Regions from separate parts of the Pantoea sp. GW821-FHT03E06 genome, predicted to be linked through region 2. Evidence: predicted binding sites of a transcription regulator. Region 2 holds the regulator's gene; the other holds the start of a gene.
The links. Region 2 encodes CRP, which controls carbon source genes, mostly activating them, when cyclic AMP is high. Its sites were predicted from a motif close to ATGTGANNNNNNTCACAT; they were not measured.
Positions count from the first base shown of each region.

Region 1: a site for CRP is predicted at 1,862-1,879, ahead of cdd (cytidine deaminase). Genes of this name have one in related genera too.

Region 1 is NZ_JBWKUG010000001.1:2,752,410-2,757,275, reverse strand. Features, by position in the region: gene AC07WB_RS12895 (NAD-dependent malic enzyme) at 1-751, opposite strand, end outside; gene cdd (cytidine deaminase) at 912-1,808, opposite strand; gene AC07WB_RS12885 (CidB/LrgB family autolysis modulator) at 1,933-2,625, opposite strand; gene AC07WB_RS12880 (CidA/LrgA family protein) at 2,618-3,001, opposite strand; gene metG (methionine--tRNA ligase) at 3,164-4,866, opposite strand, start outside.
Region 2 is NZ_JBWKUG010000001.1:3,830,276-3,835,141, reverse strand. Features, by position in the region: gene AC07WB_RS17950 (YccS/YhfK family putative transporter) at 1-1,571, opposite strand, end outside; gene crp (cAMP-activated global transcriptional regulator CRP) at 1,630-2,262, opposite strand; gene AC07WB_RS17940 (OsmC family protein) at 2,567-2,971, shown strand; gene AC07WB_RS17935 (phosphoribulokinase) at 3,052-3,921, opposite strand; gene AC07WB_RS17930 (YheU family protein) at 3,983-4,201, opposite strand; gene AC07WB_RS17925 (hydrolase) at 4,198-4,866, opposite strand, start outside.

The DNA of each region.
Region 1 (4,866 bases), 1.1 Mb from region 2:
TCTGTGCAAAGTCTTCAAACTGCAACAGCACATTTGGCCAGCGGCGATTAACCGCCTGAATGAATTCGTTAACGAATTCTTCGTATTCTTCACCAGTGATACGCGGATGGCGCCAGCCCATGTAGAGCGGGTCGTTCAGCAGCTGCTGGTTATTGGTACCCACGTCCAGCACAACCGGCAAGGTATAAGCCGGGCTGATGCCACCGCACGCGGTATACAGCGACAGCTTACCGATTGGGATGCCCATGCCGCCAATACCCAGATCGCCGAGGCCAAGAATACGCTCGCCATCGGTCACCACAATCACCTTCACATTCTGTTTGGTGGCGTTTTGCAGCATGTCTTCAATGCGATCGCGGTTGTTATAAGAGATGAATACACCACGTGCGCGGCGGTAGATTTCTGAGAAGTGCTCACAGGCGGCGCCGACGGTTGGGGTGTAGATAATCGGCATCATCTCTTCCAGATGATTATCGAGCAGTCGGTAGAAGAGGGTTTCGTTGGTGTCCTGGATGTTGCGCAGGTAAACATGCTTGTCGTTATTGTTTTTGAAATCCAGGAACTGGCGCCAGGCTCGTTCTGCCTGCTCTTCGATGGATTCAACTGCTTCAGGCAGCAGACCGTTTAGGTTAAATTCGTTACGTTCTTCAAGGCTGAAGGCGCTGCCTTTGTTCAACAGCGGAAATTCCAGCAGGATCGGACCCGCGTAAGGAATATACAGCGGACGTTTACTTTCGTAGTCGAGTTCCATGCAGTGCTTGCTCCGGTTGCAGTGTTTTCTGACGTATCGCCGAGAAAAGGTAACGCCAGTCCATCTGGATGTGAAGAGGGTCTGGCGCCCGATCCTATGAAAATTCCTGCAGATGTACAGCTTTTGTTAACAGAAGGTCACAAAAGCGGTAAAAGGATCACTAAACTGATGTTTTCGAAACTAAAGTAATTGAGAAATCTTCACATCCCAAGGCTGCCAGCGTCGCGCGTGTGGCATCCGACTGACTTAGCGTGCTGCCCTGAGATTCGGCCAGCACGGCCTGCTGAATAGTATCGAGCGCTTCATTGCTCATGTTCATTAAAATCAACGCGGCCTGTAACGGTGGCAAGCTTGGGTTAAAAGCGGCATTTTCCGCATAGCGGCCCGTAAAGGTTTTACCACTCTGGCTGCGAAGTGCTACGCCGCTGTAGCTCTGGCTGTAAGGTGCGTGACTGTGATTTGCGGCCTCAATGGCCGCTTGTTGCAATGCATCACCCTTTACGGCAAAACCATGATTGACCGGCGTTAACAAACGTTCGGTGATGTTCAAATCAGCGGGGCCAAACGCATCCGGCAGATAATCACCGAGCGTGCTCACGGCGCGTCCCGGCAAGCTAATGCGAATTGCGGTGCCGCTATTAAGCTCATTCATGAACTGGCGGCAATGGCCGCACGGCGTGTAGTTGACGGTAATTGCCGCTAATTTCTCTTCACCGCGTAGCCAGGCATGGGTAATCGCACTTTGCTCGGCATGTACCGTCTGCTGCAGCGGCGCGTGCAGGAACTCCATATTGGCCCCGAAATACCAATGGCCGCTAACGCCGCGAGAAATGGCGCCGACGTTGAAATTCGAAACGGTAGCCACAGCGCAACTTGCTGCCAGCGGCAACAGTGCCAGCGCCAGCGCATCATCATCCAGACCGGTAAGCTGTTTCAATTGCGCGATATCCTGAGGACGCAATACGCCATGGAAATCAGCCGCATCCAGCAGCGGCTGGATCGCCGTTTGTAGCGCTGCGGGCAGGGCAGAAAAAGCAGTAGAGAATCGTGGATGCATGATGTGATGACCTCAGTTTCGCGTTAGCGGCAATGCGCCGCCTGACGTTTTATATGTGATCCAAGTCGCTCTGACAATGCAAGCTGATTGGGTTGTTTCAACTTTGCGAGATCTCTCGCAAGTTTTAGCCAAACCAATGCATTAACAGGGGAAAAAGAAAGGGTGCCAGTAACGACGTAATGATGCCGCAGATCACCAGCGCTAAAGAGCTGAATGCGCCTTCCTGATAATCGATCTCTGCAGCACGCGCCGTACCTAACGCATGCGAAGCGTTACCAATCGCCAAACCTCGCGAGGATTTGCTCTTCACCTTAAACAGATTCAGCAACATATGACCAAATACCGCGCCCAGCACCCCGGCGATCAGCACGCAGATCGCACTAATCGCGGGAATACCGTGTAATGAAGCAGACACAGCCATCGCAATCGGCGTGGTAACCGATTTTGGCATGATAGTGGCGGCGATTTCTGGCGTCGCGCCCATCCACAGGGCAATGGCAGTGCCTGACACCATCGCTGTAATGCTGCCAATGAAACACACGCTGATAATGGTTTTCCAGCGTGCGCGAATTTGATGCATCTGCTCGTACAGCGGCAGGGCCAGCGCGACCACGGCGGGTTGCAGTAGCTGATTCAGCAGGCTGCTGCCAGCAAAATAGCGGGCATAGGGCATGTGGGTGATCAATAGGAGCGGAATGACAATCGCCATCGCGACCAGCAAGGGATTGACGATGGAAATATTGATTTTCGCCGCCAGCTTGCGCGCCAGCAGATAGGCGATCACGGTCAGCGGTAGCGACCACCAGGCATCAGTCATGGTTTTTCTCCCGCGGACGCTGCATTCGTTCTGCGCTCAGGCCGACAATCAGCAAAACCAGGAAAGTGCTGACCATGCACGACACCACAATCGGCCCAAACTGGGCGGTGAGAATGTCGGTATAACCCATTACGCCTACGCTAATGGGAACAAACAGCAATGCCATGTAGCGAATCAGCAAATGACAGCCGGGTTTGACCCAGTCAACCGGCAGAATTTGCAGCGCCAGCAGTAGGAACAGCAGCAGCATGCCGATAATGCTACCGGGAATAGTGATTGGGAGCAGGGCAGATATCCCCATTCCGGCGTAAAGCGCCGCATAAATAATGATGAAGGCGCGCAGATAGCGCCAGCAGGCAGATAGCACGGAGGGCATGTCAGGCTCCTGTTTTCATAGCGCTTCATCATACGCATTAAGCGCTTAGCGTGCTAGCGATCACAAGAATGTCTGTACCGGTCGCCATGAATGGCGACCCTACTACGCGCAGGCTAAGGGATAAACAGTGACAAAAAAGCCGCCCTAAGGCGGCTTGTTAGCTTACTTAACCGGCATTCCCGGTACTGCGCCGCTATCGACCGACAGCACGAACAGGTCTTTTCCGCCCGGACCGGCTGACAGCACCATGCCTTCTGAAATACCGAAGCGCATTTTACGCGGCGCGAGGTTGGCGACGATGATGGTCATTTTGCCAACCAGCACGGAAGGGTCCGGATACGCCGCGCGAATACCAGAGAAAATCTGACGTTTCTCGCCGCCCACATCCAGCTCCAGACGCAGCAGCTTGTCGGAGCCTTCCACCAGCTCGGCTTTCTCAATCAGCGCCACACGCATATCGACCTTGGCGAAATCATCAATGGTGATGGTGTCACCAATTGGCGCATCGGCCAGCGGCCCGGTTGCTGCAGGCTTATTTGCCGCCGCCGCATCCTCTTTTGAGGCTTCAACCAGCGCCTCAACTTTGCTCATCTCGATACGGCCATACAGCGCTTTGAACGGTGCTACGTCGTGATCGAGCAGCGGTTGCGCAATCGCATCCCAGCTCAGTTCGCTCTGCAGGAAGGCTTCAGTACGCTCACTCAATGATGGCAGCACCGGCTTCAGCCAGGTCATCAGCACGCGGAACAGGTTGATGCCCATTGAGCAGATGGCTTGCAGATCGGCATCACGACCTTCTTGTTTCGCCACCACCCATGGCGCCTGCTCATCGACATAGCGGTTAGCCAGATCGGCCAGCGCCATGATTTCACGAATCGCACGGTTAAATTCGCGGCTGGCCCAGGCTTCGCCAATCCTTTCAGAGGCATCAACAAAGGTCTGATACAGCGCCGGATCGGCCAGCTCGCTCGCCAGTTTGCCGCCAAAGCGTTTGGTCAGGAAGCCCGCGTTACGCGATGCCAGGTTAACCACTTTGTTCACCACATCCGCATTCACGCGCTGCACGAAATCTTCCAGATTCAGGTCGATATCGTCGATGCGTGAGGAGAGCTTGGCCGCGTAGTAATAACGCAGGCTGTCGGCATCCAGATGCTGCAGCCAGGTGCTGGCTTTAATAAAGGTGCCGCGCGATTTCGACATCTTCGCGCCGTTTACCGTTACATAACCATGCACGAACAGGTTGGTTGGCTTGCGGAAGTTGCTGCCTTCCAGCATTGCCGGCCAGAACAGGCTGTGGAAATAGACGATATCTTTACCGATAAAGTGATACAGCTCGGTGGTCGAATCTTTCTTCCAGAACTCGTCGAAATCGATATTGCCGCGCTTATCGCACAGGTTTTTAAATGAACCCATGTAGCCGATTGGCGCATCCAGCCAAACGTAGAAGTATTTACCCGGCGCGCCTGGAATTTCGAAGCCAAAGTAAGGCGCATCGCGAGAGATATCCCACTGCTGTAACCCCGATTCGAACCACTCCTGCATTTTATTCGCCACCTGCTCCTGCAGCGCGCCTGAACGCGTCCACGCCTGCAGCATGGCGCTGAAGGACGGCAGATCGAAGAAGAAGTGTTCGGAATCACGCAGCACCGGCGTAGCGCCAGAAACCACCGATTTCGGGTCGATCAGCTCGGTTGGGCTGTAGGTCGCGCTGCACACTTCGCAGTTGTCGCCATATTGATCCGGTGATTTACATTTCGGGCAGGTGCCTTTGACGAAACGGTCTGGCAGAAACATGCCTTTCTCCGGATCGTACAGCTGCGAAATGGTACGGTTCTTAATAAAACCATTCTCTTTCAGACGACCAT
Region 2 (4,866 bases):
TATGCTTCCAGCGCATCGTGCGCATTTTTACGCAGCAGCCCGCTTTGCCACTGTGGCCATAGCCAAATCATACCGGCGAAAGCAATCAAACAGCCCATTAGCGTGTCCATCATGCGCGGCAACAAGAATTGCGCGCCGTTGAGCGATAGCAGCTGCAGTGAATACACCGCGGTGACGGTGAAGCCAATCATCGACCAGCCGTAATATTTCCGCGTGATCAGATAGCTCGCCAGCGTGATGCCCAGCATAAATAGCAGAGTGATCGACTCCGGCACCGCCAGCCGCAGCGAGGCGGCGGCAATCAGCAAACCGGCAAAGGTGCCCAGCGCACGGTGCTGAATACGCACGCGCGTGGCGCTGTAGCCGTTCTGGCTGACGAACATGATGGTCATCAGAATCCAGTAGGGTTTAGGAATGTTGAAGAACAGCGCCAGCGCGCTACCAAACATCAGCATTACGGCGAAGCGGGCCGCGGTGCGTAACGCGGTAGATTTGAATGATAAATAGCTGCGCAACGCTGGCAATAGCGGTAAGCGGCGCTGACGATCGGCCATGAGATCGCGCGTGTAAAGCGGCTTCTGCGTGCGCAATACGCGGGCGATGCGGCTGAAGTGATAGAGGCAGAAGTTGCCAACCGGGTTATCCGGATGCTGACGGGCAATTTTCTCCAGCGCACCCAGCTGTTTCTCCATGTGAAAACGATCCGGCAGCTGATGATAGAGAATCGCATCAGCCAGCACGCGCAAACGTGCGGAGATGATTTTGGCGTTCCAGCGGATCACCGCTTCAGCGTGGCTCTCCTCCACCAGTTTCTGTACCTCTTCGGGCTGATGCAGGCTGACCGAGATGTGTTCCTGCAAATCCAGCGCCACCTGGAAGGCGCGCGTCAGGCGCTTGTGACTGTTATCGCGGCTGGCCGACAGCATATGCATTTGCTGGTAACAGGTAGTGATGAGATCGACCGCTTTCTGCTGGCGCGCCAGCAGCGGCGGTAACGCTTTTTCCGGATCGGTCAGCTGTGTCAGTAAGGTGTATTTGGCATCGCAATAATCCGCCAGCTCGCGAAACAGCAGGCTGAGCGATTCACGCATCGGCTGCTCTTTCCACAGCCAGAACCAGAACCAGTTGAACAAGCCGTACCACAGCGTACCGCCAATATAGAGCAGCGGCGGCACCCATATCGGCATGCGCCCAACCAGGCTGAGCGTAAAGATAGCAGCGATTAAGGTGGCGGGCAGCAGGCGTGCATGCAGCGGGCCGATTTCGCCGGTCACGCCGATCAGCAGCGGTAGCGCCAGCAGGATCAACGGCAGCGGAATCTGGTAAGCGGTCAAAATTTGCATCAGGAAGCTGCCGGTGGCAAACAGCGAACCACCCACAATCAAGCGTTTGAAAAAGCGTTTGTGCGGCGTATCAAGACCCGCCATATTGCAGCAGGCAGGCACTAGCGAGAACAGCAGACCTTTTTGCAGATCGCCAAACAGCCAGCCGAGAGCCACAGGCAGGCACAGCACCAGCGTTTGCCGCAGTGCATAGTTAACTTCAGGATGATAGATGATTCGGCGCCACATCAGCTCATCGCAAATAGAAACGGCGCGATGTTGCCATCACGCCGTGGGTGAGAAGAAATTAGCGGGTGCCGTAGACGACGATGGTTTTACCGTGTGCAGAGATCAGGTTCTGATCTTCCAGCATTTTCAGGATACGACCCACGGTTTCGCGTGAGCAGCCCACGATCTGACCAATTTCCTGACGGGTGATTTTAATTTGCATGCCGTCTGGGTGAGTCATCGCATCTGGCTGTTTAGCCAGATTAAGCAGCGTTTGCGCGATACGTCCTGTTACGTCAAGGAAAGCAAGGTTGCCCACTTTCTCTGATGTCACTTGCAGACGACGCGCCATTTGCGACGAAAGTCGCATTAAAATATCCGGGTTTACCTGAATCAGCTGACGGAATTTTTTGTAGGAAATTTCAGCCACTTCACAGGCAGACTTCGCACGCACCCAGGCACTACGTTCCTGGCCTTCTTCGAAAAGACCGAGTTCGCCGATGAAATCTCCCTGATTGAGGTAGGAGAGAATCATCTCTTTGCCTTCTTCATCTTTAATCAGTACCGCTACGGAACCTTTCACGATGTAGTACAGCGTTTCCGCTTTCTCACCCTGATGGATGAGCGTGCTTTTGGACGGATATTTGTGAATATGGCAATGGGACAGGAACCATTCGAGTGTAGGGTCTGTTTGCGGTTTGCCGAGAACCATTCGCTATTATCCTCTGTTGTAATCGTGCCCAAAATACAGGGGGCATTTTTTCCCTGTCAGGCGGTTTAATCGTCGAGCGTTTCCAGTAATGGAAAAATTATTCCGGGTCATTCTTAAGCTACGCTTTTGATTCTTCCCGCCTTCGTCTGTAACGACGAAAATATTTTCAGCACTGTTTGTAGCACAGCTTTTGCGAGCTGTCTTGTGTTGTCTCGCTTCAGCAAACGGGGGAATAGTCTGGATTGCTGTTTATCAGGTGAAAGCGTACTCTGGCGGCAAAACCGCCGCTTCAGGAGAAAGAATCATGCAGGCACGAGTGAAATGGGTGGAAGGTCTTACCTTTCTCGGAGAATCCTCATCCGGACATCAGGTGTTAATGGACGGGAATTCCGGTGATAAAGCGCCAAGTCCAATGGAGATGGTGTTAATGGCAGCAGGGGGTTGCAGCGCCATTGATGTGGTCTCGATTCTGCAAAAAGGGCGCAGCGATGTGGCCGATTGCGAAGTGAAACTCACCTCTGAACGCCGCGAAGAAGCACCGCGCATTTTTACCCACATCAACCTGCATTTTATTGTCAGCGGCAAAGCGTTGAGTGATAAGGCGGTTTCCCGCGCGGTTGATTTGTCAGCGGAAAAATATTGCTCGGTGGCGATCATGCTGGGCAAAGGCGTGGAAATCACCCATAGCTATGAAGTGATCGAACGTTGATGTTTCCAGGTGCGCATTAATGCGCACCCTACAAAACGCGCTCATTTCGTAGTGTCGCCATTAATGGCGACCTATCACTCTTATTCAATCCGCTTCCCTTCAATCAGTCGTTGCACCAGCGGCAGCATAATCAGCTCCATTGCTAATCCCATTTTCCCGCCGGGTACCACCAGCGTATTAATGTGCGAGATAAACGATCCCTGAATCATCGCCAGCAGATAGGGGAACGCAATCCCTTCTAAGCCACGGAAATGGATCACCACGAAGCTCTCATCCAATGACGGGATTTCCCGTGCGGCAAACGGATTTGAGGTATCGACGGTCGGCACGCGCTGGAAGTTAATGTGCGTGCGCGAGAACTGTGGCGTAATGAAGTTAATGTAATCCTCCATCGAACGCACCACTGAATCCATTACCGCTTCGCGTGAATGACCGCGCTCGCCGGTGTCGCGCACCAGCTTCTGAATCCACTCGAGATTAACAATCGGCACCACGCCAACCAGCAGATCAACATGTTCTGCCACATTCTGCTGCTGCGTGACAACGCCGCCGTGCAGGCCTTCATAGAACAACACATCGGTGTTTTCCGGCAGCGGTTGCCACGGCGTGAAGGTGCCCGGAACCTGATTCCACGGTACCGCTTCATCATAGGTATGCAGATATTTACGCGATTCGCCCAGCCCGGTTTTACCGTAGTGTTTGAACGTCTGCTCTAACAGGCCGAAGTCATTCGCTTCCGGGCCGAAATAGCTAATATGGCGACCGAGGTCGCGCGCCTTACGGATCGCCATGTCCATTTCTGGACGCGTGTAGCGATGGAAACTGTCGCCTTCGACTTCCGCCGCATGCAGATTCAGCTGCTGGAAAATCTTGCGGAAGGCGAGGCTGGTGGTAGTGGTTCCGGCGCCGCTGGAACCAGTGACGGCAATAATTGGATGCCTGGCTGACATAACAGAGCTCCCTGTGAAGTCCGGCGATGAGCATTGTTACCACGAATTGCCGCTGGGTGCATCAGCCGCGAAATTCACCCTTCGGCATGATGTTGATGGATTCATGCAGCTCCGACCATACCAGCACCACGTCGCCGCGCTCCAGCTGACGGCGCACGTCGGCCACTTTTTGCATCAGGCTTCGTTCCTGCTCGCCGTAATCGGTGCCTTCGCGCAGCACGAACGTTTCAATCAGGTTTTCCAGCGTTTCTGCTTCAAGTTCTTGCCACGGAATAATCACAATTGCACATCCAGATAAGTTGAGAGCCAGTCGGGCACGCGCTGTTCTAGCCACATTTTCGGTTTGAGTAAGGTGCCACCCACAAAACCTACGTGACCGCCTTGCTGCGTCAGTTGATATTGAATGGAGGCTGACAGCTGCTCAGGGCGCGGGATCACAGCATCGGTCATAAAAGGATCGTCTTGTGCATGGATGATCAGCAGCGGTTTGCGTACGCCGGTCAGCAGCGGCATGGCGCTGGCACGTTGATAATAGTCGTTGGCATCAACAAAACCGTGCGCGCGAGCGGTTATTGCATCATCAAATTCACGCAGACGGCGAAAAGCGCGCAGCTGGCTGAGATCGACCGGCAGCGTGCCGGGCCAGGCATGTAATTTGCGCGTGGCGTTCTTTTTCAGCTGCGTCAGTAAATAGTGTTGATAGAAACGTGAGAAGCCGACATCCAGCTTGGTGCTGCATGGCTCCAACGCCAGCGGTGCCGAAATGGCGATGGCAGCGTCGATGGGCACATCATTACCTTGCATGCCCAGCAGGCAAGCCAGCATGTTACCGCCCAGCGAAACGCCAACCGCAGCGGTCGGTACGGTTCCCCATTCACGCCGCAGCCAGTGCAGGAAATAGGTGGCGTCCTCGGTTTCACCGGAGTGATAGATGCGCTCCAGGCG